3 regions of the Modestobacter versicolor genome follow, and region 1 is predicted to be linked to each of the others. Evidence: predicted binding sites of a transcription regulator. Region 1 holds the regulator's gene; each other region holds the start of a gene.
What was found. The regulator LexA, encoded in region 1, represses DNA repair genes until DNA is damaged. The targets are predictions, from matches to a motif close to TCGAACANNTGTTCGA.
Positions count from the first base shown of each region.

Region 2: FHX36_RS21235 (HNH endonuclease signature motif containing protein) is a predicted target of LexA. The motif match lies at 2,603-2,618, and genes of this name have one in related genera.
Region 3: dinB (DNA polymerase IV) is a predicted target of LexA. The motif match lies at 6,689-6,704, and genes of this name have one in related genera.

Region 1 covers NZ_JACIBU010000002.1:44,476-53,856, forward strand. Annotated here, with positions in the region: gene FHX36_RS20225 (vitamin B12-dependent ribonucleotide reductase) at 1-88, opposite strand, end outside; gene nrdR (transcriptional regulator NrdR) at 200-703, opposite strand; gene FHX36_RS20235 (LysM peptidoglycan-binding domain-containing protein) at 974-1,501, opposite strand; gene lexA (transcriptional repressor LexA) at 1,809-2,621, shown strand; gene FHX36_RS20245 (hypothetical protein) at 2,678-3,757, opposite strand; gene FHX36_RS20250 (phosphatase PAP2 family protein) at 3,729-4,469, opposite strand; gene hflX (GTPase HflX) at 4,551-5,516, opposite strand; gene FHX36_RS23185 (HflX-like GTP-binding protein) at 5,408-6,049, opposite strand; gene FHX36_RS20260 (ArsR/SmtB family transcription factor) at 6,129-6,668, opposite strand; gene FHX36_RS20265 (MFS transporter) at 6,739-8,019, shown strand; gene FHX36_RS20270 (hypothetical protein) at 8,056-8,244, shown strand; gene dapF (diaminopimelate epimerase) at 8,262-9,161, opposite strand; gene miaA (tRNA (adenosine(37)-N6)-dimethylallyltransferase MiaA) at 9,158-9,381, opposite strand, start outside.
Region 2 covers NZ_JACIBU010000002.1:253,161-262,541, reverse strand. Annotated here, with positions in the region: gene FHX36_RS21250 (5'-nucleotidase C-terminal domain-containing protein) at 1-962, shown strand, start outside; gene FHX36_RS21245 (methionine synthase) at 1,031-2,086, shown strand; gene FHX36_RS21240 (hypothetical protein) at 2,090-2,473, opposite strand; gene FHX36_RS21235 (HNH endonuclease signature motif containing protein) at 2,636-3,937, shown strand; gene ligA (NAD-dependent DNA ligase LigA) at 3,934-6,102, shown strand; gene FHX36_RS21225 (ACT domain-containing protein) at 6,142-6,804, opposite strand; gene gatC (Asp-tRNA(Asn)/Glu-tRNA(Gln) amidotransferase subunit GatC) at 6,988-7,287, shown strand; gene gatA (Asp-tRNA(Asn)/Glu-tRNA(Gln) amidotransferase subunit GatA) at 7,284-8,816, shown strand; gene FHX36_RS21210 (hypothetical protein) at 8,813-9,016, shown strand; gene gatB (Asp-tRNA(Asn)/Glu-tRNA(Gln) amidotransferase subunit GatB) at 9,013-9,381, shown strand, end outside.
Region 3 covers NZ_JACIBU010000001.1:1,407,952-1,417,332, reverse strand. Annotated here, with positions in the region: gene FHX36_RS06860 (DNA polymerase III subunit alpha) at 1-989, shown strand, start outside; gene FHX36_RS06855 (hypothetical protein) at 1,080-1,286, opposite strand; gene FHX36_RS06850 (hypothetical protein) at 1,442-1,963, shown strand; gene FHX36_RS06845 (methyltransferase domain-containing protein) at 1,994-2,734, shown strand; gene FHX36_RS06840 (alkaline phosphatase family protein) at 2,744-3,913, shown strand; gene FHX36_RS06835 (ferredoxin family protein) at 3,914-4,885, opposite strand; gene FHX36_RS06830 (JmjC domain-containing protein) at 4,899-6,230, opposite strand; gene FHX36_RS06825 (hypothetical protein) at 6,233-6,529, opposite strand; gene dinB (DNA polymerase IV) at 6,754-7,962, shown strand; gene FHX36_RS06815 (DUF3040 domain-containing protein) at 8,095-8,538, shown strand; gene FHX36_RS06810 (hypothetical protein) at 8,526-8,957, opposite strand; gene FHX36_RS06805 (transglutaminase TgpA family protein) at 9,174-9,381, opposite strand, start outside.

The DNA.
Region 1 (9,381 bases):
GCTTGACCTTCAGGCCCTTCCCGCGGACGGGGGCCTTCGCCGTGCGGCGGTTCCGGCTGGGAGAGAGGCGGTCGGCTGTCTCGGTCAAAGCGTGCTCCCGTGGTGAGGGGTCTGCGGGTGTGCAGGGCGGTGGCTGGGGAAGGTCGGCGGACGCCGAGAGCCGGGGTGCCGGGCGGCCCGGGGTCGGGCGCGGGGCGGACTAGCGGGGTGGGGCAGTGCCGGCGTCGTCGCCGGGGGGACCTGCGTCGGCGGGGTCGGGGCGCAGCCGCTTGAGCTCGGCGATCTCCTTCTCGAAGTCGGCTGCGGAGGAGAAGGAGCGGTACACGCTGGCGAACCGCAGGTAGGCGACCTCGTCGAGGTAGCGCAGCGGGCCGAGGATCGCCAGGCCCACCTCGTTGCTGGGGACCTCGGCGGACCCGGTGGCCCGGACGGCGTCCTCCACCTTGGCGGCGAGGACGGCGAGCTGGGCCTCGTCGACCGGGCGGCCCTGGCACGCCCGGCGGACGCCCGCGATGACCTTGTTGCGGTCGAAGGGCTCGCTGACGCCGCTGCGCTTGACGACGGCGAGCACGGGCTCCTCGACCGTCGTGAACCGGCGACCGCACACGGGGCACGAGCGACGGCGCCGGGTGGTGGCGCCCTCGTCGGTCTCCCGGGAGTCGATGACCCGGCTGTCAGGGCTGTGGCAGAACGGGCAACGCACCGGGGGCACCTCCTCGATCGGCCGCTCGGAGCGGCTGCCGCGGCGCTTCCTGTGGACCCGCCGGGGGACATCCGGTGGATGCCCTGGGGGTGACCTGGGGAAGCGCCTGTGGACGGAACTACATCTCTGTCACTACAAGATGTAGGGGTGAGGTTAGCCCCGTACCCCTACAGATACGCAACCCCAACCGGGCGTGTCGTGTTCCTCCGTCGCGCAGGCCCCGCCCGCACCACCCGTGGGCCCCGTGGGCAGCGGCCCGGCGGGGCGTCGTCACGGCAGCTGCAGGACCTGGCCGGGCACCAGCTCGACCGCGTCGAGGTCGTTGGCGTCGACCAGGGCGTCGACGACGGCGCGCCGGTCCTCCTCGGGGGCGACCTCGCCGGCGATCGACCACAGGGTGTCGCCGGGCTGCACGACGACCGTCGACGAGCCGGCCAGCTCCAGGCCCCCGTCGGCCTGGCCCAGCTCCACCGCGACGGTGGCCACCGCGATGGAGAGGCCGATCGCGATGGACAGCCCGGACAGGGCCCGGCGGCCCCGGCGGGTCAACCGCAGCGGGCCGGGGGCAGCTGCGCGGGGGTGGGCGGCCGGGCGCGGGAGGGCCGCCGGCTCGACCGCGCAGCCGCCGCGCACCGACCGGCCACCCCCCAGCCCGTCGAACCGGGCCGGCCGCGCGCCGGGGCGGACCGCGTCGCGCCGCACGGGCGGGGCCACCGACTGCGGCCCACGGCCGGCCGGCGCGACACCCCGCGCGGGGACGGGAGAGGAGGCGGGGACGCTGCGCTGGGGGCTGGCCATCGGGGGACGCTCCTGGGTGTGACGGTGCCGGGCGGGACGACGGGCGGCCGACCAGGCATCGAGCACCGTGCTCGAACGCCTGTTCGATTCGAACGCCTGTGCGATGTCTACCGCACGGGTCCGACAAGTTCACCCCCGACACGGCACTTCTTCGAACACCTGTTTGAACTACACGGGTGTGACCCGCTACCGTGCTCCTGCGATCGAGACCCGGTCCGCCCGTCCCCGGCCCCGCCGGGGCCGCGGCGGGGCACCGGTGACCGACGCACCGGGAACGCTGCCCCTGGCAGCCGGACGAGGAGGACACATGGCGGCCGACGGCCCGACGGCAGGCAGCGGCAAGGCCCCCTCCCGGCGCAGCCGCGCCGGTGCGGACACCGCGGAGGGCGCCGGCACGGGAGCGGCGATCCGCGAGTTCCCCGACCGCGGTGAGGCCGGCGACGGGCTGACCCAGCGCCAGCGCCGGGTCCTGGAGGTCATCCGCGACTCCATCGAGCGCCGCGGGTACCCGCCGTCGGTCCGCGAGATCGGCGAGGCGGTCGGGCTCTCCTCCGCCTCCTCCGTGGCCCACCAGCTCTCGGTGCTGCAGCGCAAGGGCTGGCTCCGGCGCGACCCCAACCGCCCGCGCGCCCTCGACGTGCGCCTCCCCGGTGAGGCCGCCGCGGCCGCGGCGAGCGCCGAGGCCTCCGCCGAGGCGCTGGCCGCCGCGGGTGGCGCCAGCGGCGTCGACGAGGCGTCCGCCCCGCGTCCCACCTACGTGCCGCTCGTCGGCCGGATCGCCGCCGGTGGCCCGGTGCTGGCCGAGCAGGCCGTCGAGGACGTCTTCCCGCTCCCCCGCGAGCTGGTCGGCGAGGGCACGCTGTTCATGCTCAAGGTGGCCGGTGACTCGATGGTCGACGCGGCCATCTGCGACGGCGACTGGGTCGTCGTCCGCCAGCAGCCGACCGCGGAGAACGGCGAGATCGTCGCGGCGATGATCGACGGCGAGGCGACGGTGAAGACCTACAAGCGCCGCGACGGGCACGTCTGGCTGATGCCGCACAACGAGGCGTACGAGCCGATCCCCGGCGACGACGCCACGGTGCTGGGCCGGGTCGTCACCGTCCTGCGCCGGGTGTGAGGACGCCCCCTCCCGGACGGGGAGGGGGCGACACCCGCCCATCGGGTGGGCAGTGGTCAGCCGGCGCTGCGGCGACGGCGCAGCTTGCCGCCGATCCACACCAGCCCGGTGGCCACCAGTGCGGCGATCAGCCCGGCGGTCAGCGGCGTGACCTCGTGGGTCAGCGTGGCCGCCGCGGACTCCTCGTCCGCCGGTCCGGTGGACGCTGCCGGCGCCAGCTCGCCAGCCGCCGGCAGGAGCGTCACCACGGCGGGGAGCCCCTCACCCGACACCAGCAGGTCGCGGTCGTTGGCCGCGAAGGCGATCGCCTCCCCCTGCGGTGACTCGGGCAGGGGCACCCGCACCGGCGGCAGCGCCAGTGCACCGGCGACGTCGGAACCGCTGAGCGGCCAGACGTAGGCGTCGGTGTAGGTGCGCAGCGCGATCCGCTGGCCGTCGGCGGAGACCGCGCCGCCGGTCACCATCAGCTCGCCGGCCCGCCCGACCGGGCCACCGGGGGTGCCGGTGAGGGTGAAGCCGAGCTCGAGCACCCGCGACATGGGCACGGTGGCCCCGTCGGCCAGCGGTGCGTCGGGGCGGTAGACCGAGCTGGCCCCGAGCACCTCCTTGGTGACCAGGTACGGCGTGCCGTCGGGTGCCAGCAGGAGCGCCTCGGCGTCGTGCGCCCCGTCGGGGTAGGTCAGCCGGGTGAGCGTGCTGCTGCCGTCGGCCCGCAGGCCGATGAGCGCCACGGTCTCCCGGGTCTGGGTGTTGTCCCCGGTGTCGGCCAGCCAGATGGTGCCGTCGACGCCGAGCGCCATGTCCTCGGGGTCGTAGGGGTCGACGTCGGCCGAGCGCACGTCGCCGACGGCGCACGAGCCGTCGAGCACGTAGACCTCGGCACGGTCGCCGCCGTCGTTCAGGGCGAGCATGGCGTCCCCCGCGCTGACCAGACCGGAGAGCTCCGGCAGTCGCGGGTCGGCGATCTCGCAGCGGGTGGCGGCGGTCCCGAAGGCAGCGGGCTCGGCGCCCTCGGCGGCGGCGGGGCCGGCCGTCAGCACGGTCAGCAGCAGCCCCAGGGGTGCGCAGAGGGCCGCGCCCCCCGCCCAGGTGCGGCGGCCGGCGCGGTCAGGCGTGCGATCGGCCCGCTCTGGCACGGACCCAGCGTGACACCAGCAGCGTGTCCAGTGCATGAACCACGCCCAACAACAGCAGGCCCACGGCCAGCCCGACCACGGCATCGGTGACCCAGTGGAAGTCCAGCGCCACCATGGCCACACCCGTTGACAGCGGCCCCAGCACGCTGAGCAGCCAGGCGGTGCGCTGCGCCCACGCGGGCAGCCCGAACTCGACGGCCTGCCAGCGGGCGACACCCCACATCAGCACGGCGTTCGCAACGTGGCCCGAGGGGTAGCTGGCGCCGTCGCGGTGGAAGTAGGACCCCGGGTAGGCCGGAGCGGTGCGGCCGGCGCCGTACTTGAACGCGTAGACCACCGCGGTCAGCAGCGCCAGGGCCACCACCACCCGGATGAGCGGTACGAGCGTGCGCTGCCGGACGGCGAGCCACCCCACCAGCCCGGCCAGCACGATGAGGATGAAGCCCCGGCCACCGGCCTGGGTGAACACCCAGACGAACCAGTACGCGCCCGAGTCGCGGAGACCCCAGCCCTTGACGACGTCGGAGACCTCGACGTCCAGCTTCTCCAGCCAGCCGCCGCTGAGCAGGTCGACGGTCACCCCGAGAGTCACCAGCACCGACAGTGCGAGCACCCACCACGGCGGCCGGCCGACGCCGATGACGCCGCCCGGTCGGCCGGCGGGCGAGCCACCGGCGGAGCCCGCCGACGGCTGCACGTGGCTCCTGGTCACCGCGTCACGGTACCGGGGCCGTGACCTCCCCGTGACCCTCCCGGTGGTGGGCCGGGCGCGGCGCACCACCGGGAGCAGGGTCTAGACGCCCGCGACGGGGACGGCGTAGTCCACGAGCAGCGCCGCGAGGTCGGGCTCGACCCGGGCGGTGAGCCGCGTGCCGGTGGCCTCGTGCCGCTCCTCGACGACCTCGCCGTCGCGGTGCACCCGGGCCACCAGGTCACCCCGGTCGTAGGGCACCAGGACGTCCACGTCGACGTGCGGGTGCGGCAGCCGCGCGGCGATGACGTCGCGCAGCGCCTCGATGCCCTCGCCGGTGCGGGCGGAGACCCACGCGGCACCGGGCAGCGCCTGGCGCAGCGCCAGCACGTCGTCCTGCGACATCGCGTCGACCTTGTTGACCACGATGAGCTCGGGGACCTTGGTCGCGTCGATCTCGTTGAGGACGACCCGCACCGCGTCGATCTGGCCCAGCGGGTCGGGGTCGGCGCCGTCGACCACGTGCACCAGCAGGTCGGCGGCCGCCACCTCCTCCAGGGTCGACCGGAAGGCGTCGACCAGCTGGTGGGGCAGGTGGCGCACGAAGCCGACGGTGTCGGTCATCGTGAACTCGCGGCCGTCGGGGGTCTGCGCGCGGCGGACCGTGGGGTCCAGCGTGGCGAAGAGCTGGTCCTGCACCAGCACCCCGGCGTCGGTGAGCCGGTTGAGCAGGCTGGACTTCCCGGCGTTGGTGTACCCGGCGATCGCCACGCTGGGCGTGGAGTTGCGGTCGCGGGAGTTGCGCTGCGTGGTGCGGGCGGTCGCCATGCCGGCGATCTCCTTGCGCAGCTTGCTCACCCGGGCGCGGATCCGGCGACGGTCGGTCTCGATCTTCGTCTCACCCGGGCCGCGGGTACCGATGCCGCCACCACCGGCGACCCGGCCACCGGCCTGCCGGCTCAGCGACTCACCCCAGCCGCGCAGCCGCGGCAGCATGTACTGCATCTGGGCGAGCTCGACCTGGGCCTTGCCCTCCCGGCTGGTGGCGTGCTGGGCGAAGATGTCCAGGTCAGCGCGGTCCGGTCGACCACCTTGACCTTGAGGATCTTCTCCAGCTGGTTGAGCTGGCCCGGCGCCAGCTCCCCGTCGCAGATCACGGTGTCGGCGCCGCTGGCGGCGACCACGTCGCGCAGCTCGGCGGCCTTGCCCGAGCCGACGTAGGTGGCCGGGTCGGGCTTGTCGCGGCGCTGCATCAGCGCGTCGAGGACCTGGGAACCGGCGGTCTCGGCGAGGGCGGCGAGCTCGGCCAGCGAGCGCTGGGCGTCGGCCGCGGTGCCCTCGGTCCAGACGCCGACGAGGACGACGCGCTCCAGGCGGAGCTGCCGGTACTCGACCTCGGTGACGTCGGTGAGCTCGGTGGAGAGCCCGGCGACCCGGCGCAGGGCGCCGCGCTCCTCCTTGATGTAGGAGCCGGTGGTGTCGTCGGGGGCGTCCCACTGGTCGGCCGGGGCGGGCCGGGCACCGGCGGCGCGGGCACGCGCGGCCTTGTCGACCCGGGCCTCGGCCTCGTCGAGGATCGCGCGGTTCTGGGCTGTCGTCATCGGCTCCAGCGTGGCACGCCCTGGCGTGGAGGGCGACTGACTTGTGGTTCGAGCTGTTGTCATCGCCGGGTACAACACCTCAGACCTCCGGGTGCATCCCGAGGTAGACCGACCACTTCTCGCCGTCCGGGTCGGCCGGCCGGCGGGCGAACTCGTCGAGCACCTCGTGCAGCCGCCGGCCCAGCTCGGCCTTCTCCGCGGCGGACAGCCGCAGCCCCAGCCGGTTGCTCTCCAGCCGGTGCTCCCCCACCGCGGCGACCTCCTCGAGGAACGCCGCCAGCGAGGGGTCACGGCCGGCCGCCGGCCCGCCTGCGCCGTCCATCAGCCAGCTCTTGCCGGTCGCCCGGTAGGGCACCTCCCGGGCGCCGCGGGCGCCCCGGCGGGCCTCCTCGGCGACCAGGAAGCCGGTCTCGACCAGGGTGCGCACGTGGTGCAGCACCGTCGCGGGGTTGCGCCCCAGCCGCGCGGCCAGCTCCTTGTTGGTCAGCGGCTCGTCCAGGCAGAGCCGCAGGATCCGCAGCCGGACGGCGGAGGCCAGCGCGCGGGCCTCGGCGTCGGTGGCCGGGCGGCGCTCCCCGACGACCCGTGGCACCCCGCGCGCCCTGCCCGGCTCGGTCACGACGGCAGCCTAGATCGACACGCCCGCGAAGTGATTGACACTCCCCAATCACTGAGCCCAGGCTGCACCGGTGACCGCGGACCGCAGCCTGCTCCGACACCGCGACTTCCGGCACCTGTGGGCGGCGGAGACGGTGAGCCAGGTCGGCACCCAGGTGACCATGCTGGCGCTGCCGGTCGTCGCCGTGACGCTGCTGGACGCGACCCCGTGGCAGATGGGCGTCCTCACCGCCCTGGAGACGGCCGCCTTCCTGCTCATCGGGCTGCCGGCCGGGGCGTGGGTGGACCGCTGGCGGCGCAAGCGCGTCCTGGTGGTCGCCGACCTGGTGCGCGCGGTCGTGCTGGGCACGCTGCCGCTGGCCTACCTGCTCGACGTGCTGACCCTCGGCCAGCTCTTCGTCGTCGCCGCGGTGACCGGCACCGCGACGGTCTTCTTCGACGTCGCGTACCAGAGCTACCTGCCCGCGCTGGTCGACCGCGACCAGCTCGTCGACGGCAACGGCAAGCTCGAGGCCAGCCGGGCGGTCGCCCAGGTGGCCGGCCCCGGGCTGACCGGTGTGCTGCTGCGGCTGGTGGGCGCGCCGGTGCTGGTGCTCGTCGACGCGGCGTCCTTCCTGCTCTCCGCGCTCTTCCTGGGCAGCATCCGGCAGCCGGACACCGTCCCGGACCGCGCCGACCGCCGCCCGCTGCGCACCGAGATCGGTGAGGGGCTGTCCTTCGTCGTCCGGCACCCGCTGCTGCGCCGCATCGTGGCCTGCACCGGGACGGCGAACCTGTTCGGCTCGATGACCAACGCCCTGCTGGTGCTCTACGTGATCCGCGAGCTGGGGTTGTCCGAGGCGACGCTGGGGCTGGTCTTCTCCGTCGGGGCGGTCGGCGGGCTGCTGGGCGCCGGTACGGCGGCCTGGTACACCCGCCGGGTCGGCGAGGGCCGGGCGATCCCGCTGTCCGCGGTGGTCTTCGCCGCCGCGGGCACGTCCCTGCCCCTGGCGGCGGTGGGCGCACCGGTGGTCTGGCTGGTCACCGGCTGGTTCGTGCTCAGCTGGTCGACCGTCGTCTACAACGTCACGCAGGTGAGCTTCCGGCAGCGGCTGTGCCCGCCGCGGCTGCTCGGCCGGATGAACGCCTCGGTGCGGTTCATCGTCTACGGCTCGATGCCGCTCGGCGGCCTCGCCGGCGGCGTCCTGGGCGAGTGGCTCGGCGTCGTCCCGGCGCTCTGGGTCGCCGCCGCCGGCGGCTTCGCGGCCTGCCTGCCGGTGGTGCTCAGCCCGCTGCTGACCATGGGCGACCTGCCCGACGAGCTCGACGCCACCACCGGGCCCGCGCCGGTTGCGCCGGCGGACGCCGGGTAGGGCGACGGGGACGCACCCACCGCAGGGAGGACGACGATGACCAGCCCGACCACGAACTCCGACGGCGAGCTCGACGACCCGGGCCGCGACCCGGTCGGCCTCGAGGTGCCGCGCAACCCGCTCGGCGGCGCCGACCAGGACACCGGCCGGGGCACGCCACGGGGCGACGACGGTGACGCCCCCGGGGACCACGACGCGGCAGCGGGCGGACCGGCCCAGCCCTGAGCCTCAGGCGCTGAGGTTCAGACCCCGAGCCACTCCGGGGTGAGGACGCCGGAGGCGACGACGACCGCAGGGCCGGACAGCACCGTCGTCGTCCCGTCGAACTCCACCGACAGCCGGCCGCCCGGGACGTCCACCGCGACGGTCCCGGCGGACCGGCCGCCGGCCTCGAGCGCCGCGTACGCCGCGGCGCAGGCGCCGGTGCCGCAGGACCGGGTCTCCCCCACCCCGCGCTCGAACACCCGCAGCCGGACGTGCGCCGAGACGCCGTCGGCCGCGTCCTCCGCGGCGAGCACGTTGACCACCTCGACGTTGACGCCGTCGGGAAACATCGCCGGGTCGACGCCGGGCAGCACCGAGAGGTCCAGCGTGTCGACCTCCACGTCGGTGAGGCAGGCCAGGTGCGGGTTGCCCATCGAGACGCCGAGACCGGGGTACGCGACGCCGGAGATGCGGGCCTCCCCCCGGCCCAGCGGCACGGCCGGGCCCATGTCGACCCAGTAGCCGCCGTCCGGGCGCGCACCGACGCGACGCGGGCCGCCCCGGGTGCCGACCAGGACGCCGGCCTCGGCCGCCGACCGGTCCAGCAGCCCCTCGGCCAGCAGCACGTGCAGGTAGAGCCGGATGCCGTTGCCGCACATCTCCGCGAAGGAGCCGTCGGCGTTGCGGTGGTCCATGAACCACTCGCACTGCGGCAGCGCCGCACCGAGGACGGCGGCCGCGTCGGGGACGTGCCGGCTGCGGACGACGCGGAGCACGCCGTCGCCGCCCAGCCCACCCCGGCGGTCGCAGAGCCGGCGGACCAGGTCGGCGTCCAGCCGGGTCTCCGGCCACACCTCCCCGTCGGGGTCGGGCAGGACGACGAAGTCGTTCTCCGTGCCGTGGCCCAGGAGCACCCGCGGGCTCGCGCTGTCGATCACCGCCCGATCGTACGGTCGGCGATCTCGGCGAGGACGGCGTCGGCCAGGTCGGCGCGGCCGGCGTCGAACCAGCTGGTGGCGGCGTCCCGGCGGAACCAGGACCGCTGGCGGCGGACGAACCGCCGGGTGGTGGCGACCGTGCGCTCGCGGGCCTCGGCCGGGGTCAGCGTGCCGTCGAACTGCTGCAGCACCTGCGCGTAGCCCAACGCGCGCGAGGCGG
Region 2 (9,381 bases), 210 kb from region 1:
ACCTGGTCGCGGAGATGCAGCTGCAGGCGCTCCGGCAGGACCCGAGCTTCGGTGACCCGGCCATCGCCTTCATGAACCCGGGCGGGCTGCGGACCGACGTCCTCGCCGGTGAGGTCACCTACAGCGAGCTGTTCAACGTGCAGCCGTTCGGCAACACCGTCAACGTCGTCACGCTGACCGGTGCCGACATCCGCGCCGTGCTGGAGCAGCAGTTCCAGGCCGGGGGGCCGCGGGGCAGCCGGCTGCAGCTGGGCACCTCGCAGGGCTTCGCCTACGAGTACGACCTCAGCCAGCCCTACGGGCAGCGGGTCGACCCGGCCACGATCACCCTGGACGAGGTGGTCATCGACCCGGCCGCCGAGTACCGGGTCGCGGCGAACTCCTTCCTGATCGGCGGCGGCGACAGCTTCACCGCCTTCACCCGGGGCACCGACCCGGCGACCGGCCCGGTCGACGTCGACACCGCGGTCGCCTACTTCGAGGCGAACTCGCCGGTGTCGCCGCCGGCGCCCGACCACGGCACGGCGGTCACCTTCACCACCGCGCCGGCCCCGGCCACCGGTCTGGGCGGCACGACGGCGCCGCCGGCCGAGGTGGGCACGGTCGCGGGCACCAGCGGGCTCACCGGCCCGGAGGGCGTCGGCCCGAACTGCGACGCCGCCGCCGTCATCAGCGACGACACCCCGTTCCGCGGCGACAAGCTGACGGTCACCGGGACGGCGTTCGCCCCGGGGGAGAAGGTCACCGCGACGCTGAACACCGGCGCGGTGCTCGGCACGGCCACCGTCCGCGCCGACGGCACGGTCGTCGTCACCAAGCGCGTGCCGGTGGTCCTGCCGGCCGGCACGTACACGGTGACGCTGACCGGCTCCGCCACGGGGGAGACGGCGAGCGACACGTTCACCCTCGACCCGGTGTGGCGGGAGCTGCTGAAGCGGCTGGCCGAGCTGCTCGGCCGCTGAGCCCCACCCGCTGCCGGGGACGCTGACCGTCTCGGGGAGCGTCGGTCGAGCGGGCTACGGTCGTGACCGTGACCCCGCCGACCGACCTCCCCGACGACCGCAGCGCGCCGGGCAGCGAGCTCGACGAGAACGACCGGAGGCCAGTCCCCCTCAGCTGGGGGCCGGCCTCCGGCGTCGGTTCGCTCCCCGGCACCGACCCCGTCGAGGCGATGCGGCTGGTGGCCGGCGAGCTGCCGGACTTCCCGCACCTGCCCGAGCTGCCGGGGCGCGGTGCCGGGGCCGACATGATCGGCCGCACCGCCGCGCTGCTGGTCGACCTCTACGTCGACCTGACCCCGGCCGGCTGGCGGCTGGTCTCCCGGCCGGGCGCCGACCTGCGCCGGGCCCGCGAGATGCTGGCCCGTGACGTCGACGCGCTGTTCGAGGTCGCCGAGCGGTACACCGGCCCGCTGAAGCTGCAGGTGGCCGGCCCGTGGACGCTCGCCGCCGGGCTGGAGCGCACCCGCGGCGACCGGGCGGTCGTCGACCCCGGCGCCCGTCGCGACCTGGCGCAGTCGCTCGTCGAGGGCATCGCCGCGCACGTCGCCGACGTGTCCGCCCGGGTGCCCGGCGCGCAGGTCGTCGTCCAGCTCGACGAGCCGTCGGTGCCGGCCGTGCTGATCGGCGGACTGCCGACGGCCAGCGGCTTCGGCAAGCTGCCGGCGGTCGAGTCGCACGTCGTCGAGGAGCAGCTCACCGCGCTGGTCGACCGGGTGCCCGCGCCGGTGGTCGTGCACTGCTGCGCCCAGCGCGCGCCGCTGGACCTGTTCCGGGCCGCGGGCGCCGCCGGGCTCTCCTTCGACCTGGGCACGGTGCAGGACCTGGACGCCGTCGGCACCGCCGTGGAGGCCGGCACGCACCTGCTCGTGGGCGTCGTCCCGGGCACCGACGCCACGCTGCCGAGCCCCAAGGCGACCGCCAGCCGGCTGGGCGGCTGGTGGCGAGAGCTGGGCTTCCCGGCCGAGCAGCTGCACACCGCCGTCACCCTGACCCCGGCCTGCGGTCTGGCCGGCGCGAGCCCGGCGCACGCCCGGGCGGCCATGGCGCACGTGCGCGAGGCGGCGAGGTACCTGCTGCCGGAGTGACCCTCAGCCGACGGTGCCGACCTCGGCGACGGGCGTCCCGTCGCGCGGGCACGCCCACCACGCTGCGCCGTCGTGCCGCTCGGCCCGGAGCGGGTGCGTGCCCGGGTGCTTCGGGCAGGGTGGCCAGTCGGTCCGCCCGCTGACGGCCAGCTCCTCGACCGCCCACTCCTGCACCTGGTCGGTCACGTCGACGACCTGGTCGACGAGGGAGGCATCGCGGAACACCCGGATCCCGACGCCGCTGCCGCCCGCGCTCCAGAGCATCGCCGTGGCGGAGTCGGTGCTCTGGTCCCAGTCGCTGTCCTCGAGCCGGGCGGGCAGCGGTGCCCCGGTGCGGCGGAGGTCGCGCAGCACCGGCACGAGAGCTGTCTCCAGCTGCGGGTCCACCCGACGAGCCTGCAGGTGACCGCAACCGAGTTGGCTCCCTCGGCGCGGTGTCAACGGGCGTTGTGCATCTGTGGACGGGCTTCTGACCTGGGGATACGGGTGGTCGCGGCTCACCTGTTCGGCTAGACTTCGTACACGTGTTCGAGTCGGTCGGGAGGTGTCGTGAGCGAGTTGCGGTCGGTCCTGGACGCGCTCGCTGGCGACGACCTGCACGACCTCACCGACGGTGAGGTGTTGGATCGGGTCGCCCTGCTGGTCGCGGTCGGGAACCGGGTCGCTGCGGAGCTGACCCGCACGGTGCGGCACGCGGAGACGACGCAGGCGGCGGAGCACGACGGGCTGAAGAGCATGCGGTCGTGGCTGATCGGCCATGCCCGGCTGGCGCCGGCGGAGGCGTCGCGGGTGGTGCGGTCGGGGCGAGCGTTGGAGCACTTCCCGGCGCTGGCCGCGGGGTTCGCCGAGGGTGCGGTGACCGCGGCGCAGGTCGATGTGGTCGCCTCGGTGGTTGGCGAGCGTGAGCGCGGTCAGGCGGCCGAGCAGGGGGTGGATCTCGCGCCGTTCGACCAGGCGTGGACGGCGGTGGCCGAGGGTGCGCCGCACGCGATGCTGGTCACCGCGGTGCAGGCGTTCGGGGCCGCCCTGGACCCCGATGGTGTGGAGCCGGACCCGACCGAGGGACGCCGGCTGACCATTGCGCGGCACACCGACGGCAGTGTCACCGGCCGGTTCGACCTGGACGCGGTGGGTGGGGAGAAGGTGCAGGCGGCGATCGAGTCGATCGTGCAGGCCTCCCGCCCGAAGGGGGATGACCGGACCCGCGGGCAGCGGAACGCCGACGCCCTCGTCCAGCTCTGCGACAACCAATTGGCCGCCGGCAGCCTGCCGACGCTGCGGACGGTGAAGCCGCACGTCGTGGTGACCCTGGACATGGACGACTTCGCTGACTCGGCCACCGGCCCCGGTGCGGCGGCGACCGGGTTCGGTGCCCGGATCTCCGCCGCCCGGGCGCGCTGGCTGGCCTGCGACGGCACCGTCTCGCGCATCGTCATGGGCCCGGACGGGCTCCCACTCGACGTCGGGCGCACGCAGCGCGTGGTGCCCGCGCACATCCGGCGGGCGGTGGAGCAGCGCGACGGGCACTGCGTGTTCACCGGCTGCACCGCCCCCACCCACTGGTGCGACGTGCACCACCTGGTGCACTGGCTGCACGGCGGCGACACCTCGCTGCACAACTCAGCGCTGCTGTGCGAGCGGCACCACACCAAGGTCCACCACGGCTTCCGCGTCGAACGGGATCCCGGCGGGCGGTGGCGCACCTGGCGACCCGACGGCACCGAGATCCGCCTCGGTCCGGACCCCGTGCGGATCCTGGTCGGTGCGCGCCCTGGCCCGGTGACCCCCTCGGGTGACCGTGCGTCGCCGTCGGTTTCCCGTCGGACCGGCCGGTTACGGTCTGCTCCGTGAGCACCGAGGCAGAGGTGGAGCAGGAAGCGGTCGACAGGCCCGATCAGCCGTCGGTCGAGGCCGCCGTCGAGCGGGAGGACCTCACCGAGGTCCCCGACGACGCGCGCACCCGGCACCGCGACATCTCCGAGGAGCTCGACCGGTACGCCTTCGCCTACTACGTGCAGGACGCCCCGCTGGTCAGCGACGGCCAGTACGACGAGCTGATGGCCGAGCTGAAGGCGCTCGAGGCCGCCCACCCGGCGCTGGTCACCCCGGAGTCGCCGAGCCAGAAGGTCAACGGCGGCTTCGGTGCCACCTTCGCCCCGGTCACCCACCCGGAGCGGATGCAGAGCCTGGACAACGTGTTCAGCTCCGACGAGCTCTCCGCCTGGGCCGCCCGCGCCGAGCGCGACGGCGCCACCGGCGCCGGCTGGCTCTGCGAGCTGAAGGTCGACGGCCTGGCCATCGACCTGGTGTACGAGCGCGGCCGGCTGGTCGGCGCGGCCACCCGCGGCGACGGCGTCACCGGCGAGGACGTCACCGCCAACGTGCGCACCATGGCGGTCGTCCCGCAGCAGCTGGCCGGCGACGACGTCCCCGAGTTCCTCGAGGTGCGCGGCGAGGTCTACTTCCCGGTCGCGGCGTTCGCCGAGGTCAACGCCGGGCTGGTCGAGGCGGGCAAGGCGCCCTTCGCCAACCCGCGCAACGCCGCCGCCGGCTCGCTCCGGCAGAAGGACGCCCGCGAGACCGCCAAGCGCCCGCTGAGCATGGTCGTGCACGGCATCGGTGCCCGCCGCGGCTTCGAGCCGCAGCGCCAGTCCGAGGCCTACGAGCAGCTCAAGGCGTGGGGACTGCCGGTCAGCTCGCGCTACGCCGTCGTCGACGACCTCGAGGGCGTCTGGGCCTTCATCGAGCGCTACCGCGAGCAGCGGCACTCCGTCGAGCACGAGATCGACGGGGTCGTGGTCAAGATCGACCAGGTCTCGCTGCAGCGCCGGCTCGGCTCGACCAGCCGGGCGCCGCGCTGGGCCATCGCCTTCAAGTACCCGCCGGAGGAGGCGACCACCAAGCTCCTCGACATCAAGGTCAACGTCGGGCGCACCGGCCGGGTCACCCCGTTCGCCTACATGGAGCCGGTCAAGGTCGCCGGCTCCACGGTGCAGCTGGCCACGCTGCACAACGCCAGCGAGGTCAAGCGCAAGGGCGTGCTGATCGGCGACACCGTGGTCATCCGCAAGGCCGGCGACGTCATCCCGGAGGTGCTCGGCCCGGTCGTCGCCGCCCGCGACGGGTCCGAGCACGAGTTCGAGATGCCCACGCACTGCCCCGAGTGCGGCACCGAGCTGCGCCCGGAGAAGGAGGGCGACGCCGACATCCGCTGCCCCAACGCCCGGTCCTGCCCCGCGCAGCTGCGGGAGCGGGTCTTCCACGTCGCCGGCCGCGGCGCCTTCGACATCGAGGTGCTCGGCTACGAGGCAGCCATCGCGCTCCTGGAGAGCCGGCTGCTCACCGACGAGGGCGACGTCTTCTCCCTCGACGAGGAGGCCCTCCGCCGCACCGACTTCTTCACCAAGAAGGACGGCACCCTCTCGGCCAACGGGCAGAAGCTGCTGGCGAACCTGCAGACCCGCAAGGACGTCCCGCTCTGGCGCGTGCTGGTCGCGCTGTCCATCCGGCACGTCGGCCCGACCGCCGCCCAGGCGCTGGCCCGCGAGTTCCGCTCGCTGGACCGGCTGCAGGAGGCGGGGGAGGACGAGCTCGCCGCCGCGGAGGGCGTCGGCCCCACCATCGCCGCCGCGGTCCGTGACTGGTTCGCCGTCGACTGGCACCGCGACGTCGTGGAGAAGTGGCGCCAGGCCGGCGTCCGGATGGCCGACCCGGAGTCCGACGACGGCCCCGGCCCGCTCACCGGCGTGACCGTCGTCGTCACCGGGTCGCTGCGCGACCACAGCCGGGACTCCGCCATCGCCGCGATCCAGGAGCGCGGCGGCAAGGTGACCGGCTCGGTGTCGAAGAAGACCGGCTTCGTCGTGGTCGGTGCCGACCCGGGCAGCAAGTACGACAAGGCGGTCTCGGTGAAGGCGCCGATCCTGGACGACGACGGGTTCGCCGTGCTGCTGGAGCAGGGCCCCGAGGCGGCCCGCGAGGTGGCCACCATCGGCGACGCGACGGCCGAGGGCTGATCGGCCCCGCCCCAGGATGGGGGCAGCGGGGTCCTGCGACTAGGCCGGTGGCAGCCGGGCGACGGTGGCCGCCAGCCCGGTGAGGTGCGCCAGCCGCAGCAGCTCCGAGCGGCGGAAGGCCGGCCCGCCGGAGCGGCCGAGCAGCACCGCGGTGCCCTCCGGGTCCAGCGGCGCGGCCATCATCTCCACCGCCATCTCCTGCCAGCGTTGCGGCACCCAGTCCGCGTCGCTGGGCAGCAGCAACGGCGAGCGCAGGGGCAGCCACGGCAGCGTCAGGCCGTCCAGCGAGGGGGCGGCGTCGGACGCGGCGAGCAGGGTGACGTCGGAGCCGGACCCGCTGAGCACGACCGCCCAGCCGCTGCGGAACACCCGGGGCAGCTCGGCGGCGAGCACCTTGGCGGTGCCCTCCCCGGCCGGGGCCAGGGCCTCGAGCAGGTCGAGCTCCCGGTGGGTGTCCAGCGGGCCGGCGAACGGGCGCAGCGACTCCACCTGCACCCCCGGCACGGCGGTGGCGGCGGTGATCAGGCTGTCGGCGACCCGGTCGGCGGGCAGCTCCACGACGATGTCGTCGACGGCCACGCCGTTGCCGCGCTCGAGGACGTCGACGGAGACGATGTCGATCCCGGCGGCGCCCAGCGCGGTCGCGACCGCGCCGAGGATGCCGGGCCGGTCGGGGACGACCAGCCGCAAGAGGTAGGACACGGATCCCTCCGGTGCCGTGCTGCGCGGCCGATCGTCGTCGATCGTGAACGACCGCCAGCCTCCCGCATCCGGGCCCCGGTATCCAGCCCGGCTCGCGATCGGGGGAGATCGGGCCCCCACGTACAGTGGCAGGGTCCTGGAGCGATACGGAAGAGGGTCCTGACCCAGCATGGACGGCACAGCATGAGCACCATCTCCCGGGACGACGTCGCGCACCTCGCGCGGCTGTCGCGCCTCGCGGTGACCGACGAGGAGCTGGACCGGTTCGCCGGCCAGCTCGAGCAGGTGCTCGCCGCCGTCGCGCGGGTCGGGGAGGCCGCCGTCGCCGACGTCCCGCCGATGTCGCACGCCGTGCCGCTGACCAACGTGCTGCGCCCCGACGTGGTCACCCCGAGCCTGCCGCGCGACGCGGTCCTCGCCGGCGCACCCGCCGCCGAGGACGACCGCTTCCGCGTGCCCCGCATCCTGCAGGAGGAGGAGTGACCACGCCGAGCACCGAGCTGACGACGGTCGACGTCGCCGAGCTGTCCCGGCTGCTGGCCGCCGGTGAGGTGAGCGCCGTCGAGGTGACCCGCGCCCACCTGGACCGGATCGCCGCCGAGGACGACCAGCTCGGCGCCTACCTGCACGTCGAGCACGACTCCGCGCTGGCCGCCGCGACGGCGGTCGACGAGGCCCGCTCCAGCGGCGCCGCGCTCGGCCCGCTCGCCGGTGTGCCGGTCGCGCTCAAGGACCTCGTCGTCACCGAGGGCGTGCCCACCACCAGCGGCTCGAAGATCCTCCAGGGCTGGCGCCCGCCCTACAGCGCCACCATCGCCACCCGGCTGGCCGACGCCGGCACGGTGATGCTGGGCAAGACCAACATGGACGAGTTCGCGATGGGCTCCTCCACCGAGAACTCCGCCTACCAGGTGAGCCGCAACCCCTGGGACCTCAGCCGGATCCCCGGCGGCTCCTCGGGCGGCTCCAGCGCCGCGGTCGCCGGCCACCTCGCCCCCTGGGCGATCGGCACCGACACCGGCGGCTCGATCCGCCAGCCCGCGGCGGTCACCGGCCTGGTCGGGCACAAGCCCACGTACGGCTCGGTCTCCCGCTACGGCCTGATCGCGTTCTCCTCCAGCCTCGACCAGGCCGGCCCGATGGCCCGCACCGTGCTGGACGCCGCGCTGATGCACGAGGTCATCGGCGGCCACGACCCGCGCGACTCCACCAGCATCGAGCAGCCGCTCACGGGCCTGGCCGCCGCCGCCCGCGCCGGTGCCGCCGGTGACCTGCGCGGCGTCCGGGTCGGCGTGGTCCGCGAGCTCGGCGGCGACGGCCACACCGACGGCTACGACCCCGGCGTGCTCGCCCGCACCCGGGAGGCCGTCGAGGTGCTCGCCGGTCTGGGTGCCGAGGTCGTCGAGGTCTCCTGCCCGTCCTTCGACCTGGCGCTGCCGGCGTACTACCTGATCGCGCCCAGCGAGGCCTCGTCGAACCTGGCCCGCTACGAGGGCGTCCGCTTCGGCCTGCGGGTCGGCGACGACGGCGACCACGACCTGGACGAGGTCATGGCGCTCACCCGCGAGCAGGGGTTCGGGCCCGAGGTCAAGCGGCGGATCATCCTGGGCACCTACGCGCTGTCCAGCGGCTACTACGAGGCCTACTACGGGCAGGCGCAGAAGGTCCGCACGCTGATCACCCGCGAGTTCACCGCTGCCTTCGCCGACGTCGACGTCCTGGTCAGCCCCACCATGCCGACCGTGGCCTTCCCGCTCGGCGCCCGGGTCGACGACCCGATCGCGATGTACGCCGCCGACCTGTGCACGCTGCCGGCCAGCCTGGCCGGCCTGCCGGCGATCTCGGTCCCCAGCGGGCTGTCCGAGGGGCTGCCGGTCGGTCTGCAGATCATGGCGCCGGCGCTCGCCGACGACCGCTGCTACCGGGTCGCCGCCGCGCTGGAGGCCGCCCAGGACGCCACCCGCGGCCACCGGCTGCTCGACGAGCTCCCCGCACTGGCGGGTGCCTCGTGAACGGCGCCCTCAAGGCCGCCTGGGCGCTGACCGTCTTCGTCGTCCTCGCCGGCATCATCGGCTGGGCCACCAGCGGGCGCCCGGTCTTCGCCGTCTTCATCGCGCTCGGGGTGCTGACCGGCCTGGCCGCGCTGTTCGCCTTCCGCACCCCGCCGGCCACCGGCCGGCCCACCCCGTCCTCTCCCGAGGAGAGCAAGTGACCACCGCTGTGACCGCCGGTGACCGACTGGTCGACTACGACGAGCTGCTGACCCGCTACGAGCCGGTCATCGGCCTGGAGACCCACGTCGAGCTCGGCACCGCGTCGAAGATGTTCTGCGGCTGCGCCACCACCTTCGGCGCGGAGCCCAACACCCACACCTGCCCGGTGTGCCTGGGCATGCCCGGCTCGCTCCCGGTGGCCAACGCCGCCGCGGTCGAGGCGACCATCAAGATCGGCCTCGCGCTGGGCTGCCGCATCGCCCCCTGGTCGCGGTTCGCCCGGAAGAACTACTTCTACCCGGACATCCCCAAGGGCTTCCAGACCAGCCAGTACGACGAGCCGCTGTGCGTCGACGGCCACCTC
Region 3 (9,381 bases), on a different contig from region 1:
GGACCCGGGCCAACGTCTCCCGGCCGGTGGTGGAGCGGCTGGTGCTGGCCGGCGGGTTCGACGCGGTCTACGGGTTCGAGGTGCGCGACAGCGAGGGCGGCCGCCCCACCCGGCACCGGCAGTCGGTCACCCGCCGCGACCTGCTGCTGCAGATCGGCGAGCTCGACCGGTGGAGCCGCAGCGGGGCCAAGGCGGCCGGCACCGGGCAGCTGGGGCTCGACCTGTTCGGTGCCGAGGCCGGCGACGACGCCCCCGGGCTGTTCGACGTGGAGGAGGAGGGTGCCGGGGCGCCGCAGTTCGTCAGCTCCGGGCTGCCGGAGTTCACCGACGCCGAGCGGGTGCGCGCCGAGCTGGAGGTGCTGGGGCTGGACGCCAGCCGGCACGTCGTGGAGTTCTACCGGCCGTTCCTGGCCGCGCTCGGCGCGGTGCCGGCGGGCGAGCTGCTCGGCTGCCGCAGCGGCGCGGAGGTGCTGGTGGCCGGGGTGAAGGTGGCGACCCAGACCCCGCCGATCCGGTCCGGCCGCCGGGTGGTGTTCGTGACCCTCGACGACGGCACCGGCTGCGCCGACTCGACCTTCTTCGAGGACGTGCAGGGCCCCTACGCCGCGACGGTCTTCCACTCCTGGCTGCTGGTGGTCCGCGGGGTGATGCGCCGCACCGGGCCGCGCGGAGTGTCCATGCGGGCCACCGGGGCGTGGGAGCTGCCGGCGCTGCACGAGGCGTGGGAGACCGGCGGGCTGGCCGCGGTCGCGGAGCTGATGGCCGCGCCGGGGGAGTACACCGAGCAGGCGATCGCCGGGGCGGCGGCGTCCCGCGGGTCGCGGCCGGTCGTCGTCCGGCCGGTGCTGGTGCACCCGACCGGGTTCCGGATGTCGCCCTACGCGGACATCAAGCCGGCCGGCGAGGACGCCGCGACCGCTGCGCGCCGGGCGGCCGCCGCACCGCCGCGGAAGCTGTGGCACTCCAGCCCCGGCAGCTCGGGCCACTGACGAAGGACCCGGAGGTGACGTGCTGGAACGGCCCCGCTGCAGGGCCCCGCCACGAGCGTGCGAGTGGTGGGGGGGCAGCGGGGTCCTCGTTCAGACCGGGGCGAAGGCGACGAGCAGGCGCCAGCGGTCGCCCTCCTCGCGGTGCACCTGGAAGTCCCGGCGGGCGCCGAAGCGGGGCTCCGGGCGGGGGTGCTCCTGGGCGCGCGCCATCCCGAAGGCCTTCGCCTCGTCGTCGCAGGCAGCGGTGAAGGTGTCGGTCGGGTACCCGTACCCGTCCAGCAGTCGGTAGCTCGGCATGGCGGGCAAGGTAGGGCCGCTGTTCGCACACCGTGCGGCAGGCGCACGAACTCGCGGCCTCATCCAGCCCAACAGTCCCGCGCGGCGCTCCAGCACCGCCGCGGCCGGCTCGTGCCGGGACGGACCTGTCGGACCCGGCTGCCATGGTCCGCGGCATGACCGCTGCCGGCACCGACGCCTTCGACTTCTTGCACGGCCGTTGGCAGGTGCACAACCGCAAGCTCCGGGACGTCACCGACCCCGGCTGCCACGACTGGGTCGACTTCGACGCCACCAGTGAGGTGCGCCCCGTCCAGCACGGGCTCGGGAACGTCGACCTGATGGAGGTGCCCGACCCGCCGGACGGCCCGCCGTTCGAGGGCCTCAGCCTGCGGCTGTACGACCCGACCTCGGGCACCTGGCGCATCTGGTGGAGCTCGACCCGCGCGCCCGGCCGGCTCGACCCACCGGTGGTCGGCCGTTTCACCAGTGACCGGGGCGTGTTCGACTGCGCCGACGTCCTGGGCGGCCGACCGGTGCTCGTCCGCTTCGAGTGGCGGGCCGACCCGGACACCCCGCTCTGGCAGCAGTCCTTCTCCTTCGACGACGGGGCCAGCTGGACGCCAAACTGGACCATGTCCTTCAGCCGGGTCGCCGGCTCCGCGCAGCCTGACCGCCGACCGGTCCGCGCCGGGTGACCGGCGACCCCCGCCACTAGGCTCCGCTGGGTGACGACCCCTCCTGCCACGGCAGCGCAGGCCCCGGCGCGGACGGCGGCGATCTGGGCCGCCCTCGACCCGGTCGTCAGCGCCGGGCCGCCGCTCCAGGTGCTCGACGTCGGCGGGGGCAGCGGCATGTTCGCCGTCCCGCTGGCCCAGCTCGGCCACCAGGTGACCGTCGTCGACCCCAGCGCCGACGCGCTCGCCACCCTGCACCGCCGGGCCGCGACCGCCGGCGCCGGCGAGCGGGTCCGTGGCGTCCAGGGTGACGGCGACCGGATGCTCGACGCCCTGCCCTCGAGCGAGCCCTACGACCTGGTGCTGTGCCACTACGTCCTCGAGGTCGTCGACGACCCGGCCAGCACGCTGCAGCAGATCGCCGGCGTGCTGCGCCCCGGCGGCCGGCTGTCGGCGGCCTCGGCCAACCGGGCCGGTGCCGTGCTGGCCCGCGCCATCGGCGGCCACCCGGTCGAGGCGCGGGCGCTGGTCACCGGGCAGGACCCGGCCCCTGCCCGGGGTGGCCCGGCCCGCCGCCGGTTCAGCCCCGACGAGCTGCTCGCCCTGATCGCCGGTGCCGGGCTGGAGCCGGGGGAGTGGCGGGGCGTCTCCGTCGTCACCGACCTGCTCGGGGCCTCGACCGGTGCCGACTCCGACGCGCTGCGGGCGCTGGAGCTCTCGCTGGCCGGCACCTCGCCCTACCGCGACGTCGCCACCGCCCTGCACGTGCTGGCCACCCGCCCGGGGGCCTGACCGACCCCGATGAGCGTCCCCGACGACCTCGCGGTCCCGCAGTACGGCGACAACACCCTCGCCGACGTGCTGCCCAGCGTCGCCACCGCGCTCGGGGTGCCGGTCCGGCGCGGTGACCTGCCGGTCGACCCGCTGGACCTCACCCCGGCCCTCGGCGGCGCCCGCCGGGTCGCCGTGCTGCTCGTCGACGGGCTGGGGGCGGAGCTGCTGGCCGCGCACCCCGACGAGGCCCCGGTGCTCAGCGCGCTCGGCACCCCGGCCGGCGTGCTGTCCGCCCCCTGCCCGAGCACCACCCCGGTCAGCCTCGCCACGCTGGGCACCGGGCTGCCGCCGGGCAGCCACGGCGTGCTCGGCTTCGTCACCGAGGTGCCCGGTACCGGCCGCACGCTCAACCACGTCCAGTGGCGCGACGACCCCGACCCGCGGCAGTGGCAGGCCCAGCCGACCGTCTTCGAGCAGGCCACCGCGCACGGCGTCACCTGCACCGCGGTGGGCCCGCACGCCTTCGCCCGCTCCGGGCTGACCGCGGCCGCCTACCGCGGGGCCGACTACGCCGACGCCTACAGCCCCGGTGACCTCGTCGCGGTGGTGCACGCGGCGCTGGCCACCGGCGACCGCAGCCTGGTCTACGGCTACACCGCCGACCTGGACCTCACCGGCCACGTCCGCGGCGTCGACTCGGCGAGCTGGCGGCACCAGCTCGGCGTCGTCGACCGGATGGTCGAGCAGCTCGCCGCCGGCCTGCCCGAGGACGCCGTCCTGCTGGTCACCGCCGACCACGGCATGGTCGACGTCCCCGACCACACCCGGCTCGACGTCGGCGAGGAGCCGGGGCTGACCGACGGGGTCCGGCTGCTCACCGGCGAGCCGCGGGCCCGCTACGTGCACACCGAGCCCGGCGCCGCCGACGACGTCCTGGCCACCTGGCGCTCGGTGCTCGGCCACCGCGCCTGGGTGCTCAGCCGGGCCGAGGCGATCGAGCGCGGCCTGTTCGGCGACGTCGTGGAGTCGGTCGCCGACCGGGTCGGCGACGTCGTCGCGCTGGCCCGGGGGAGCTGGGCGTTCACCGACGTCGCCACCGAGCCGCACAGCTCGCTGCTCGCCGCGTTCCACGGCTCGCTCACCCCGGCGGAGCTGGCGATCCCGCTGCTGGCCGCCCGGGGCCGCGCGCTCCGCTAGTCAGGCCGGCGCGGCGACCTGCAGCGCCAGCGGGTGCCAGGTGCGCCAGTGCCCCGGGTTGGGTGCAGCGCAGGTCAGCCGGTGCGCCGACGTCGACAACCGGCTCTCCAGGGTCACCAGCACGTCGCCGGCCGGCCCGGCGAGGGTGACGTCGAACCGGTCGATGCCCGGGGCCGGGGCCGGCAGCGCGCGGACCCGCCGGGGCGGCAGGTCGTGCACCCCAAGCAGGCCGAGCTCGCCGCGGGCGTGGTGCTGGGCCGCCTGGGCCGCGGGCACCAGCCCGGCGCGGCCGCGCAGCCACGGCAGCGCCACCTGGCCGGCGGCGTGCGCGGCGACCAGGGCGCTGCCGTCCTCGGGCACCTGCCCGTAGACGAACCCCCAGGGCAGGACGACGACGTTCGCGGCGAACCGGTCGCCGCCCAGGTGGCTGGTCTCCCACACGTCGACCGGCGCGCCGCCGGCCGGCAGCGCCCGGGCCAGCGGCCGGCCGCGCACCGCGCAGCAGACGTCGTGCGCGCCGTGCGTGCACACCAGGTAGGTGGGCGTGGTGGACGGCGTGCCCACCGACCCGTCCCACGGCACCTCGAGCAGGTCGGCGTCGGTGTCCCGGGTGGACCACCAGATGGTCTCCACGCCGGGGGTGGTGTCGGCGACCGCCCACCGCCGCCCGGAGGCCGACAGCCGCTCGCCGGCCCGGCGCACCAGCTGGACCCGGACGCCCAGCTCGCGGGCGCGGGCGGCCAGCCGCGAGGCCACCCGGCGGTCGAAGCGGGACTCCAGCAGCGCGTCGCGCCCCCACGGGCCCGGCTGCTCGACCAGCAGCCAGCGGCGGGCCGGCGGCGCGGTCGCCACCGGGGAGTCGCCGCGCAGCAGCGCCTGGACCGAGCAGCGGGCGTCGTCGAGCCGGCCCGCGGGGGTGGAGCGCAGCACCGGTGCCTCCGGCGCCCGGCAGAACTCCGGATCGGCGCTCACCGGTCCGGTCGGCTCAGGCCCCACCGGTGTCGCCACGACCCCCATCGTGCCCGGTCGACCCGGCCCGGGCGTCGGGCACCACCGCGATCGACTCGGTCACCAGCCGCCGGGCCAGGGTGAGCTGGTCGGCGGCGTCCAGGCCGGGCAGGTCGCCGACCTTCAGCTCGCCGGCGGCCAGCAGCGCGGCCAGCGCCGGCCGGGTGTCGGCCGGCAGGTCGTGGGTGCGCCGCCCGGCGACCAGCGCGACCCGGTCGCCGTCCGGCTCGCGCAGCTGCAGCCGCAGCAGCGGGCGCACCCGCAGCACGGTGCCGGCGGTCAGCGCGGCGGCGGCGCCGGACTGGGCCAGCGGCGACACCGGGGCCGGGCGCACCTGGGCCCAGGTGCGGGCCCGCAGCGCGTCGGCGACGGCGGCCGGGTCGACCTGCCCCAGCCACCGCTGCAGCCCGGAGAGCACCGCGGCGACGTCCTCGGTGGTGCTGCCGGGGTCGGCGAGGTCGACGCCCAGCGGCAGCGAGCCGCGCAGCGCGGGGTCCTCGGCGGCGAGGGTGCGCACCAGGTCCAGCGCCGACTCGACCGCGCCCCAGCGGGTCACCGAGTGCACGCCGACGGTCAGGTGGGCGCTGATCTCGCCGAGCGCCACCGCCGAGTGGATGTAGCCGCGGGGCAGGTAGAGGGCGTCGCCGGGGCGCAGCACGGTGTCGATCACCGGCGCGCGCTCGGCTGCGGCGGCCACCTCCGCGAAGCGGTCGGTCCACGGGTGGGTGCGCAGCGGGTCGGCGAGCACGGGCGCGTGGATGGTCCAGTGCTTCTCGCCGGCGACCTGGAGGACGAAGACGTCGTGCACGTCGTAGTGCGGGGAGAACCCGCGTGAGGACGGCGGCGTGACGTAGGCGTTGACCTGGGTGGGGTGCCCGAGGTCCTCGGCGAGCTGGCCGGCGAAGTCGACCAGCGGCGGCCACAGCCGGTGCAGGCCCTGCAGGACGACGGTGCTGCCCTCGGCGAACAGCCGGAGCACCGAGTCGGAGGACACCTGGTCGGCGATCTCGGCGCCGGCGCCCTGCGAGCTGGTGAAGCGCTTGGCGTCGACGACGGCGCCGTCCTTGGCGATCCGCAGGAAGGGCGTGCGCAGGCCGCGGGTGCTCAGCAGCTCGTCGACGGCGTCGAGGTCGAGGAGGTCGGTGAAGGTGCCGCCGAGCTCCTCGGCGGTGGAGAGCAGCGGCCGGCGCGACCAGTGCTCGGCGGCGAAGACCTGCGGGTCGACGCTGATGCAGCGGCGCAGCGCCGGGCGGGCGCCGCCCTCCCGGGGGGAGGACGGCGCCCGGTCCTGCCGTTCACGGTCGGACACGCTCAGGCCGAGCCGTCCGCGCCACCGTCCTGCTGCCCCGGCGTGCCGCCGCCGGCGCCGGAGTCGAGGGGGCCCTCGGCGCCGCCGTCCGCGCCGCCGTCCGCGCCGCCATCGGCACCGCCGTCCGCGCCGCCATCGGCGCCGCCGTCCGCGCCGCCATCGGCGCCGCCATCGGCACCGCCGTCAGCGCCACCATCGGCACCGCCGTCAGCGCCGCCGTCGTGCTGGCCCGTGGTGCCCTCGGCACCGCCGTCGGCGGGGCCCTCCGTGCTGGTCATGTCCTCGTCGTCGAGCGCCATGGCTCCTCCGATCGTCGGGGGTCGTGACCGCCGGACGGCGACCACCCACCGCAGTTCTACCGCGATGATCGACTCCGCACACCTGGCAGGGGTCCGCCGGCCCGCGACCGCGTGCCGGGGCGCCCGGCAGGCCCGCGACCGGTACTGTCCTCCCATCGGTCGAACAGGTGTTCGACCACGAGGGGTGGGGGTGCGAGGTGTCCGATCGCGCTACCGGTTGCACCGTGCTGCACGTCGACATGGACGCGTTCTTCGCCAGCGTCGAGGTCCGCCGGCACCCGGAGCTGGCCGGCACCCCGGTCATCGTCGGCGGGGTGGGCAACCGCGGCGTCGTCACCTCGGCCACCTACGAGGCCCGCCGGTACGGGGTGCACAGCGCCATGCCCACCTCCCGGGCGCTGCGGCTGTGCCCCACGGCCACCGTGCTGCCGGGCGACCTCGAGCTCTACGCCGAGGTCTCCCGCTCGGTCATGGCGCTGTTCCGCACGATCACGCCCCTGGTCGAGCCGCTGAGCCTGGACGAGGCGTTCCTCGACGTCTCCGGCTCCGGGCGCCGGCTGGGCGACCCGGTGGCCATCGCGGAGTACATCCGGGCCCGGGTCTTCGACGAGCAGGGCATCACCTGCTCGGTCGGGGTGGCCGGCAGCAAGTTCGTCGCCAAGCTGGCCTCCACCCGGTCCAAGCCCGACGGGTTGATGGTGGTGCGCCCGGCCGAGGTCATGGACTTCCTGCACCCGCTGCCGGTGGGCGCCCTGTGGGGCGTCGGCCCCAAGACCGAGGAGGTGCTGCTGCGGCTGGGCCTGCGCACCGTGGGCGACCTCGCCCACGTGCCCGCGCGCACCCTGCAGCGCGCGGTCGGGCACGCGGCGGGCAGCCACCTGCACGAGCTCGCCTGGGGCCGCGACCCGCGGCGGGTGGTGCCCGACGAGCCCGACCGGTCGACCGGGGCGGAGGAGACCTTCGGCACCGACGTCGACGACCCCGCGGTCATCCACCGCGAGCTGCTGCACCTGGCCGAGCGCACGGCGGGGCGGCTGCGCTCGACCGGTCACCTGACCCGCACGGTGAGCATCAAGGTGCGCTTCGCCGACTTCACCACGATCACCCGCTCGCGCACCCTCAAGGTGCCCACCGACGTCGGGCAGGAGCTCTACGAGACCGCCCGGGCGCTCTACGACGCGCTGGGGCTCGACCGCGCCCGGATCCGGCTGGTCGGGGTCCGGGCCGAGGGCCTGGTGGAGGCCGGGAGCACCGCCCGGCAGCTCGAACTGGGCGCCCGCGAGCACGGCCGGCGGGACGCCGAGCTGGCCGCGGACCGCGCCGCGCGCCGGTTCGGGGCCGGCGCGGTCCGCCCGGCGACGCTGATCACCCGCACCCACCGTCCGGGAGCCGGTCCGGGTGGTCGCCGGCCCTCGCCGGGTTCGGGTCGCTGACCTGCAGTTCCGCCGGACCGGCCGGTTCTGTGTGCGGGACGACAGCCCCGACGGGTGTGTCGGTGGCGCCTCGCCTTTCGCACCCTGCAATCGGCTCGTATCCTCGGTGTCACTGCGGGCGGACTGCCGCCGGTGGCTTGTAGCACTGCGCACCTGGAGGTCGACGTGCCGCTCTCCGAGCACGAGCAGCGTCTGCTGGAGCAGATCGAGCGTGCCCTCGTCGACGACGACCCGAAGTTCGCTTCGACCGTACGTACCGGCGACCGCCGCCAGAAGGCCCGCCGGAAGGTCCAGGTGGGCATCGGGCTGGTCGTCGTCGGTCTGGCGGTGGTCCTCGGCGGGGCCGTGCTGCCCCAGGTCCTGGTCGGCGTCGCCGGCTTCCTGGTGGCGTTCGGCGGGGCCGCGCTCGTCGTCCTGAACTACAAGAACGCGACCGGCGCGGTCGAGGCCGGTGCCGCCCCCGGCCCGGCCGGGCGTCCCGGTCCCGGTCGCGGTGGCAAGGGCAGCTCCAAGGCCCGTCGCCAGCCGCTGAAGAACCGGCTGGAGGAGCGCTTCCGCCGCCGCTACGACCAGTAGCCGGTCCCCTCACCCCGCCAGCAGCCGCCGTCCTCCGGGACGGCGGCTGCTGCCGTTCGTGGCCGCCACTCCCTGGGCTCGGCGCCGTGGACGAGCGACGCGACGCCCTCGTGCTGCGGTACGCCTACCGGGACAGCGACGCGACCGGCGATCTCGCCGCCGACGTGGCCGGCTTCGCCGGGAGGGCGACGGCGTGGTTCGACGACGACGCCCTGCTGCAGTTCGCCGCCCGACTGGCGAGCCACGAGCCCGGCGACCCGGGGTTCTCGGTCGCCGGCGGCACCGGGTCGACGGGCACCATCGACCTGCACGTCGTGGTGGGGGTCCGCGGGCAGGTGACCGTGGTCGTCCGGCTGGCCACCGCGACCGATCAGCTCACCGCTCCTGGCCCGCGGCGAGGTGCGCATCGAGGTGCCCACGACCCACGGGTACCTGCACGCTCTCGCAGCCGGGCTGCGCGGCCTGGTGTCCGGAACGGTCGACGAGGCGCGGCTGGATGCCGTGCTGCCCGGCTGACACGGCCGCCCGCGCGATGCTCACCCCGCGACGATCATGGCGCCGCGACCACGCCGCGCCGTCCTGACCTGGTCCTGGCGCCATGATCGCCGGTCTGTGAGGGGCGGGCGGGTTCTTCGTCAGGCGGCGCGGAGCGGGCGGGGGGTGCGGGCGGTGACCCAGCGGCCCGCGTCGGCCAGCGTGGACGCCGGCCAGACGTTCGCCCGCAGCCGCTGGCCCCGGGTCGCCTGCCGCAGCAGTCCCCGCCGCACGGTGCGCAGCGCGGTCGCCGCGGCCGGGTCGGCACCCGCCGTGCCCGGCGGCCCGTACACCGCCCGCTCCTGGGCG